2 regions of the Micromonospora sp. GCM10011541 genome follow, and region 2 is predicted to be linked to the other one. Evidence: predicted binding sites of a transcription regulator. Region 2 holds the regulator's gene; the other holds the start of a gene.
The links. Region 2 encodes HrcA, which represses chaperone genes, less so after heat shock. Its sites were predicted from a motif close to GGTTNGCACNCTCNNNNNGAGNGTGCNAACC; they were not measured.

Region 1 (4,347 bases), on a different contig from region 2:
GCTCCAGGCGGTCAGGCTTGATCCTTCCGCGGGGCGGGCTGCCCCGGAAACCCGCCCGTGGTGCTCCACGTCGGGTGGTTCTGGCCGATTCGGTGGTGAAGAAAATCAATCAGGCGGGGCGGCGCATCTGGAGTTCGCGCAGCGTCGGGATCTTCGGGTGCGGCACCCGCACGCCCGTGTCCACGAAACCCAGCCGCTGGTACGCCCGGTAGGCGCGGTCGTTGCCGACCACCACCTCCAGCATCAGCTCGGGCCGGCCGCACGCGCGGGACCAGGCCGCCACCGCGTCGACCAGTTCCCCGAGCAGGCCGGTGCCCCGCCAGGCCGGGGTGAGGTAGACGGCGTAGATCACGGTGAGGCCGGGCTCCTCCGGGACGACCGTGCCCCCGGCGTGGCCGACGAACCGGCCGCCGAGGTCGGCGACGAACTGGGCCGTCGCGGCGCCCCGCGACACGGCGGCGATCCGGGCCGCGTAGTCGGCGTGCGGGCGGGCGGCGGCCTCCGCCACGGTCTCCAGGAAGGCCAGCGGCGCGTCGGCGAGCATCTCCAGCCGCAGCGCGCGCATCCGGGCGGCGTCCTCCGGGCGGATCCGGCGGACGGTGGCCGTCCGGGCGGCTGTCATGGTCGGCGCGCTCGTCATGTCGCATGCATACCGGAGGGACGGTCGTCCATGTCGCGCCGGGCCCGATCCTGCCCGGAATATGCCCGATTTGCGGTCGTGCGCCGTCGTCACGCCTCGTGTAGCGTGCGATTTCGGTCACCGATTCAGCGGCCGTCGCCGATCGCCGGAACGGTGGTCCGGGCGCGGGCTCGGCCGGCGTCCGGGGGTTGTGGAACGCCGCGCAGAGTGAGGAAGTGCACCGTGGCACAGGGCACCGTGAAGTGGTTCAACGCCGAAAAGGGCTACGGCTTCATCGCCGTCGACGGCGGGCAGGACGTCTTCGTCCACTTCTCCGCGATCGAGATGGACGGCTACAAGGCGCTGGACGACGGCCAGCGGGTCGAGTTCGAGATCGCCCAGGGCCAGAAGGGTCCGCAGGCCGAGCGCGTCCGCGTCATCGCCTGATCCCGTCGCCGCCCGTCGGGCGGCTTTTCCACTCCGATCAGGGGCAGCGGTGCGGGTGCGCACCGGGGAAGATCATGAGCCGTTCCAGCCATCGATGCTGAGGACGGCCCATGTCCGATCTGCCCCCGCCGGATGCTCCCCGACCCCACCCGTCGGAGCCCGCCGGCGCCGGCCCGTGGGGCGGACCGGGCCAGGGCGGGCCGCCCCGAGCGGCACCGCCCGGCTGGGCGCCGCCCGCGTACGGTGTGCCGTCGCAGCCCGCCGCGCCGCCGCCGTACTGGCCGCCGGCTCCCTTCGCCGGCCACCCGCCCCACGGCGGGTATCCGCCGGCCGGGGGCGCGCCATGGCTGCCCGCTGCCGGGTACGACCCCCAGGATCCGCTGGTCACGCCGCCGGGGGCCGGCGTCGCCGGCTGGTTCCAGCGCGGCGCCGGCGCGCTGCGCCGGAGCTGGCGCGTCCTGCTGCCGATCATGCTGATCACTCAGGGGTTGCCGGGCATCGCGATCACGCTGTTCGCGCTGCCGTTCTACCCGCACCCCACCCTCACGGTCACCGCGCCGGGTGAGCCGCCCGCCCCGTTCCCCGCCGACTACTTCCGCGAGCTGCTCGTCTTCTTCGGGGTGGCGCTCGTGGTCGGGGTCTTCGCGCTGGCCGTCCAGTGCGTCGGCTGGGCGGCCGGCACCTGGGCGGTCACCCGGCAGGCGGCCGGCGAGCCGGTGACGGTGGGCGGCGCGCTGCGCTACGGCCTGCGGCGGGCGGCGGCGCTCTGGGGCTGGATGCTGCTCGTGTTCGCGTTGGTGCTGGTCGGCGCGGTCTTCTGCTACCTGCCCGGGATCTATCTGATGTGCGCGCTCAGCCTGGCCGGCCCGGTGCTGCTCTTCGAGCGGGTCAACCCGATCGCCCGGTCCTTCAAGATCTTCCACGCCCGGTTGGGGCAGGTGCTCGGCCGGGTGCTCCTGGTCGGGCTGCTGGCGACGATCAGCTCGATGGTGGCCGTACCGGTGCAGATGATCATCAGCCTGGCCGGCGGGCCGGCCGGCGCCTTCGAGATCACCGCCGGCACCGTCGTGGGCTCGGTGGTCACCGTGCTGCTCTACCTGCCGGCCTGGCTGGCCTACCTGATCGGTCTCGTCGTGACGTACGCCGAGCAGCGGGCCCATGAGGGCCCGGTGAACTCCGCCCGACTCGCGGCGGAACTCGGCTGAGCGAGCCCATCGTGCTTGCACTCGGCAAGGGAGAGTGCTAAACAGGTCATTGGCACTCGCATACCGTGAGTGCCAATGGTCGGGGCGGTAGGGCCACGGCTGCGCCGGCGTCTCGATGGCGCCGGAGCGGCACATGGCCGGTCGTCGCGGGCTGTCCGGCCCGACCGAGGAGACGTCGCCGTCGCCAGGTGGCGACGTCCCCTAGGTGCGTACACCAGGCGGCCCATCCGGGGCACACACTCGGGTGGCCCGTGAGTGTCCAGGAGGACAACGCCGTATGGCCAAGATGATCGCGTTCGACGAAGAGGCGCGCCGCGGCCTCGAGCGGGGCATGAACCAGCTCGCCGACGCCGTGAAGGTGACGCTCGGCCCCAAGGGCCGCAACGTCGTGCTCGAGAAGAAGTGGGGTGCCCCCACCATCACCAACGATGGTGTGAGCATCGCCAAGGAGATCGAGCTCGAGGACCCGTACGAGAAGATCGGCGCCGAGCTGGTCAAGGAGGTCGCCAAGAAGACCGACGACGTGGCCGGTGACGGCACGACGACGGCGACCGTCCTGGCTCAGGCCCTGGTTCGCGAGGGCCTGCGCAACGTGGCCGCCGGTGCGAACCCGATGGCCCTGAAGCGGGGCATCGAGGCCGCCGTGGCCAGCGTCTCGGAGGAGCTGTCCAAGCTCGCCAAGGACGTCGAGACCAAGGAGCAGATCGCCTCCACCGCCTCCATCTCCGCCGGTGACAGCACCGTCGGTGAGATCATTGCCGAGGCGATGGACAAGGTCGGCAAGGAAGGCGTCATCACCGTCGAGGAGAGCAACACCTTCGGCCTGGAGCTCGAGCTCACCGAGGGTATGCGCTTCGACAAGGGTTACATCTCCGCGTACTTCATGACCGACCCGGAGCGTATGGAGGCCGTCTTCGACGACCCGTACCTCCTGATCGTCAACAGCAAGATCTCGTCGGTGAAGGACCTGCTCCCGATCCTGGAGAAGGTCATGCAGGGTGGCAAGCCGCTGCTGATCATCGCCGAGGACATCGAGGGCGAGGCCCTGGCGACCCTGGTCGTCAACAAGGTCCGCGGCACCTTCAAGTCGGTCGCCGTCAAGGCGCCGGGCTTCGGTGACCGCCGCAAGGCCATGCTGGCCGACATCGCCATCCTCACCGGTGGCCAGGTCATCAGCGAGGAGGTCGGCCTCAAGCTGGACGCCGTCAGCCTCGACATGCTGGGCCGCGCCCGCAAGGTCGTGGTGACCAAGGACGAGACCACCATCGTCGACGGCGCCGGTGACGCCGAGCAGATCCAGGGTCGGGTCAACCAGATCCGCGCCGAGATCGAGAAGAGCGACTCCGACTACGACCGGGAGAAGCTGCAGGAGCGCCTGGCCAAGCTGGCCGGCGGTGTTGCGGTGATCAAGGTCGGCGCGGCCACCGAGGTCGAGCTCAAGGAGCGCAAGCACCGCATCGAGGACGCCGTCCGCAACGCGAAGGCCGCCGTCGAGGAGGGCATCGTCCCGGGTGGTGGCGTCGCGCTGGTGCAGGCCGGCAAGACCGCCTTCGACAAGCTGGACCTGACCGGCGACGAGGCGACCGGCGCGCAGATCGTCAAGATCGCGCTGGACGCCCCGCTGCGGCAGATCGCCGTCAACGCCGGCCTCGAGGGTGGCGTGGTCGTCGAGCACGTCCGCAACATCGAGGCGGGCTGGGGCCTGAACGCCGCCAACGGCGAGTACGTCGACCTGCTGGCCGCGGGCATCATCGACCCGGCCAAGGTGACCCGGTCGGCGCTGCAGAACGCCGCGTCGATCGCGGCGCTCTTCCTCACCACCGAGGCCGTCGTGGCGGACAAGCCGGAGAAGACCCCGGCCGCCCCGGCTGGTCCGGGTGGCGGGGAGATGGACTTCTGAGTCCAGTTCCACCGAACGCCGAAAGGGGGCGGGCCGCGTCAGCGGTCCGTCCCCTTTCCGTCCGTCACGTCGGCAGCGGCCGCTGGTTGCGTCGTTTGTGCGTCCGGTTGTACGGCGGCCGGATCCGGACCGGCTCGTCGACCGGTTGCCGGGTCTCCTCGGCCGCCGGCGCGTCG
Region 2 (4,347 bases):
GGCGCTCTTCCAGAAGGTGAATCCGTCCCGCGTGACGGGTCGCTGCCCGCCGCCGCCACCCGCGCGGTCGGCGCGCGCGGTTTCGGCGTGTACGTGCACGTCCCGTTCTGCGCCAGCCGCTGCGGCTACTGCGACTTCAACACGTACACGGCGGCCGAGCTGGGCGGCGGGGCCAGCCGCGAGTCGTACGCCGACACCGTGCTGGCCGAGCTGGCCCTCGCGGGCCGGGTGCTCGGTGACACGCCGCCGCGACGGGTCGACACCGTCTTCGTCGGCGGCGGCACGCCGACCCTGCTCCCCGCCGACGACCTGGCCCGCATTCTGGCGGGGATCGACCGCACCTGGGGGCTCGCCGCCGACGCCGAGGTGACCACCGAGGCCAACCCCGAGTCGGTCACGCCGGAGTCGCTGAAGACGCTGCGGGCCGCCGGCTACACCCGGATCTCGCTGGGCATGCAGTCCGCCGCGCCGGGCGTGCTGGCGATCCTGGACCGCAAGCACAGCGCCGGGCGGGCCACCACCGCCGCCCTCGAGGCGCGCGACGCCGGGTTCGACCACGTGAACCTGGACCTGATCTACGGCACGCCGGGGGAGCGCGCCGAGGACTTCGCCGCCTCGCTGGAGCAGGTCGTCGCGGCCGGGGTCGACCACGTCAGCGCGTACGCCCTGATCGTGGAGGACGGCACCCGGCTGGCCGCGCGGATGCGGCGCGGCGAGCTGCCGTACCCGAGCGACGACGTGGCGGCGGACCGCTACCTGGCCGCGGAGGCCGCCCTCGACGCGGCCGGTTTCTCCTGGTACGAGGTGTCCAACTGGGCCCGCTCGGCGGCGGCCCGGTGCCGGCACAACCTGCTCTACTGGACCGGCGCCGACTGGTGGGGCCTCGGACCGGGGGCGCACAGCCACGTCGGCGGGGTGCGCTGGTGGAACGTCAAGCACCCGACGACGTACGCCCAGCGGCTCGCCGCCGGGGAGTCGCCGGGCCTGGCCCGGGAGGTGCTCACGCCCGACGAGGCGCACATGGAGGACGTCATGCTGCGGCTGCGGCTCGCCTCCGGGCTGCCGCTGGACGTGCTGGACGACGCGGGGCGCGCCGGGGCCGAGCGGGCCCTGGCCGGCGGGCTGCTGGCCGCGCCGGAGTACGCGGCCGGCCGGGCGGTGCTCACGCTGCGCGGCCGGCTGCTGGCTGACGCGGTGGTCCGCGACCTGCTGCCCTGACCGCCGATCGCCCGGCCGACCCGCGGGCCGGCCGGGCGGGGCGTCACTTGACCAGGCTGATGCTCATCGGATAGCGGTAGAGCTGGCCCTCGTTGGCCTTGACGCCGGCGAGGATGCCGAACAGGACGCCGATGATGACCGCCGCGCCGACCGCGAGGAACCCGATCACGATGCAGGCCAGGACCCAGCCGACCAGGCCGACGATCGACCAGAGCAGCTGGAAGTTGAGCGCCGCGACCGCGTGCTGACGCACCGTCGGCGACTGGTTTCCCCGGGCCAGCATGGCGACCAGCGGCGGGAGCCAGCCCAGCACGCCGCCGCTGACGAACATCGCCGCCGCGCCGCCGAAGTGCGCGACCAGCGCCCAGGTCTTGTCCTCGTTGTTGGCCCAGCCGCCGCTCGGGGCGCCGTACGCGCCGCCGGTCGGATAGCCGCCGCCCGGCGGCGGATAGCCGCCCGGAGGTGGGTAGCCACCCGACGGCGGCTGGCCGCCGGAGGGCGGGGGATAGCCACCGGGCGGGGGATAGCCGCCCGCGCCCGGCGCCCCGGACAGTGGTGCGGTGGGTGGCTCGTCCGCCGACGAGCCGTACGGTGCCGACGGCGGGGTCGGGTCCGGCGGCTGAGCGCCGGCGTCCCCCGCTCCGGGAGGGCGAGGTGGTTCAGTCATGGACGTCACGGTAGGGGTTGCCCGCAAGGCGGCACCAGAGCGAGATCGCCCGGGATGTCCGGCTGAACGGCTCTGGCGCCGTGCTGGGTGGCGGGCCGGACCCCCGTGGTCCGTCGCTGATCATCGCGTCAGGGGTGGCGCCGACGTAGACTGGCACTCGCTACAGTCGAGTGCCAGGTGCCCGGCCCGCCCCGGACCACCGGCGGGTCGAGGTGCTTCAGGAGGTGGGGAGATGGGTCTCGACGACCGCAAGCTCGCCGTGCTGCGCGCGATCGTCGAGGACTACGTCGCCACGCAGGAGCCGGTCGGCAGCAAGGCCCTCGTCGAGCGACACCAGCTGGGCGTCTCCCCGGCGACGGTGCGCAACGACATGGCGGTGCTGGAGGAGGAGGGCTACATCCGGCAGCCGCACACCAGCGCGGGCCGGGTGCCCACCGACCGCGGCTACCGGCTCTTCGTCGACCGGCTCTCCCGGGTCAAGCCGCTCAGCCCGGCCGAGCGCCGGGCCATCGAGCGCTTCCTGGTCGGCGCGGTCGACCTGGACGACGTGGTGCACCGCACGGTCCGGCTGCTGGCCCAGCTGACCCGCCAGGTCGCCGTGGTGCAGTACCCGAGCCTGGCCCGCTCCTCGGTGCGCCACCTGGAGCTGGTGCCGATCTCCACCACCCGGCTGATGCTGGTCATGATCGCCGACACCGGGCGGGTCGAGCAGCGGCTGGTCGAGCTGCCCGCGCCGATCCCCGCCGCCGACGTCATCGACCTGCGCCGGCTGGTCAACGAGAAGCTGGTCGGCAGCCGGCTCTCGGAGACCCCGCCGCTGGTCCAGGCGCTCGTCGACGAGTCGGCGCCGCATCTGCGCGGCGCCATGACCACCCTCTCCACCGTGCTGCTGGAGACGCTGGTGGAGCGGCACGAGGAGCGGATCGCGCTGGCCGGGACGGCCAACCTCACCCGCGGTGGACTGCTCGACTTCCAGGGCTCGCTGCGCCCCATCCTGGAGGCGCTCGAGGAGGAGGTCGTGCTGCTCAAGCTGATCGGGGAGGCCGAGCCGAGCACCACTCGGGTGCTGATCGGCGACGAGAACGAGATCGACAACCTCCGCGCCGCCTCGGTGGTGAGCACCGGGTACGGCCCGGGCGCGACCATCGTCGGCGGCCTCGGGGTGCTCGGGCCCACCCGGATGGACTACCCCGGCACCATCGCCACGGTGCGGGCCGTGGCACGCTACGTGGGCGAGCTGCTGGCCCAGAACTGACCAGTCAGGGCCGACGGCCGGCTCCGGCCGCCGACCGGCGCAACGCGAGACGAACATGAGGACACGGAACGCAGTGGCCAGGGACTACTACGGCATTCTCGGCGTGAGCCGGGAGGCCTCCGACGACGAGATCAAGCGCGCCTACCGCAAGCTGGCGCGGCAGTTCCACCCGGACGTCAATCCGGACCCGGAGGCACAGGAGAAGTTCAAGGACATCAACGCCGCGTACGAGGTCCTCTCGGACGACCGGAAACGGCAGATCGTCGACCTGGGCGGCGACCCGCTCGCGCCGGGCGGCGGGGGCGCCGGCGGTCCGGGTGGTCCCGGCGGGGCCGGCCCGTTCGTCGGCTTCCAGGACATCATGGACGCCTTCTTCGGCGGCGCCGCGGGCGGCGCCCGGGGGCCGCGCCCGCGGACCCGGCCGGGCGCGGACGCGATCCTGCGGCTGGAGCTGGACCTGCACGAGACCGCGTTCGGCGTCGAGGCGCCGATCACCGTCGACACCGCCGTGCTCTGCACCACCTGCTCCGGCGCCGGCACCGCGGCCGGCACCCACCTGGCCACCTGCGAGGCGTGCGGCGGCCGGGGCGAGGTGCAGTCGGTGCAGCGGACCTTCCTTGGCCAGGTGGTCTCCGCCCGGCCGTGCACCGTCTGCCAGGGCTACGGCACCACCATCCCGCACCCCTGCCCGACCTGCGCCGGCGACGGCCGGGTGCGGACCCGCCGCTCGCTGACCGTCAAGATCCCGGCCGGGGTCGAGGACGGCATGCGGATCCGGCTGGCCCAGCAGGGCGAGGTCGGCCCGGGCGGCGGCACCGCCGGCGACCTGTACGTGGAGATCCACGAGCGGCCGCACGACGTCTACTCCCGCAAGGGCGACGACCTGCACTGCCGGGTCACCGTGCCGATGACCGCCGCCGCGCTCGGCACCCGGCTGACCATCAAGACGCTGGACAGCGAGGAGACGGTCGACGTCAAGGCGGGCACCCAGCCGGGCAGCACGCTGCGGCTGCGCGCCCGGGGCGTGCCGCACCTGCGCGGCACCGGCCGCGGCGACCTCTACGTCCATCTGGACGTGCGGACGCCGACCAAGCTCGACGCCGACCAGGAGCGGATGCTGCGCGACTTCGCCAAGACCCGGGGCGAGGAGGTTGCCGAGCTGACCAAGCAGGGCGGCTTCTTCTCCCGGATGCGCGACGCCTTCAAC

Region 1: the regulator HrcA is predicted to act here: its motif matches at 2,319-2,349, upstream of groL (chaperonin GroEL).

Annotation. Positions count from the first base shown of each region.
Region 1 is NZ_JBHSBP010000049.1:264,738-269,084, forward strand. It holds gene ACFOYX_RS18360 (GNAT family N-acetyltransferase) at 110-640, opposite strand; gene ACFOYX_RS18365 (cold-shock protein) at 863-1,066, shown strand; gene ACFOYX_RS18370 (hypothetical protein) at 1,177-2,271, shown strand; gene groL (chaperonin GroEL) at 2,549-4,171, shown strand; gene ACFOYX_RS18380 (hypothetical protein) at 4,236-4,347, opposite strand, start outside.
Region 2 is NZ_JBHSBP010000065.1:87,613-91,959, forward strand. It holds gene hemW (radical SAM family heme chaperone HemW) at 1-1,218, shown strand, start outside; gene ACFOYX_RS27435 (DUF4870 domain-containing protein) at 1,262-1,885, opposite strand; gene hrcA (heat-inducible transcriptional repressor HrcA) at 2,118-3,140, shown strand; gene dnaJ (molecular chaperone DnaJ) at 3,214-4,347, shown strand, end outside.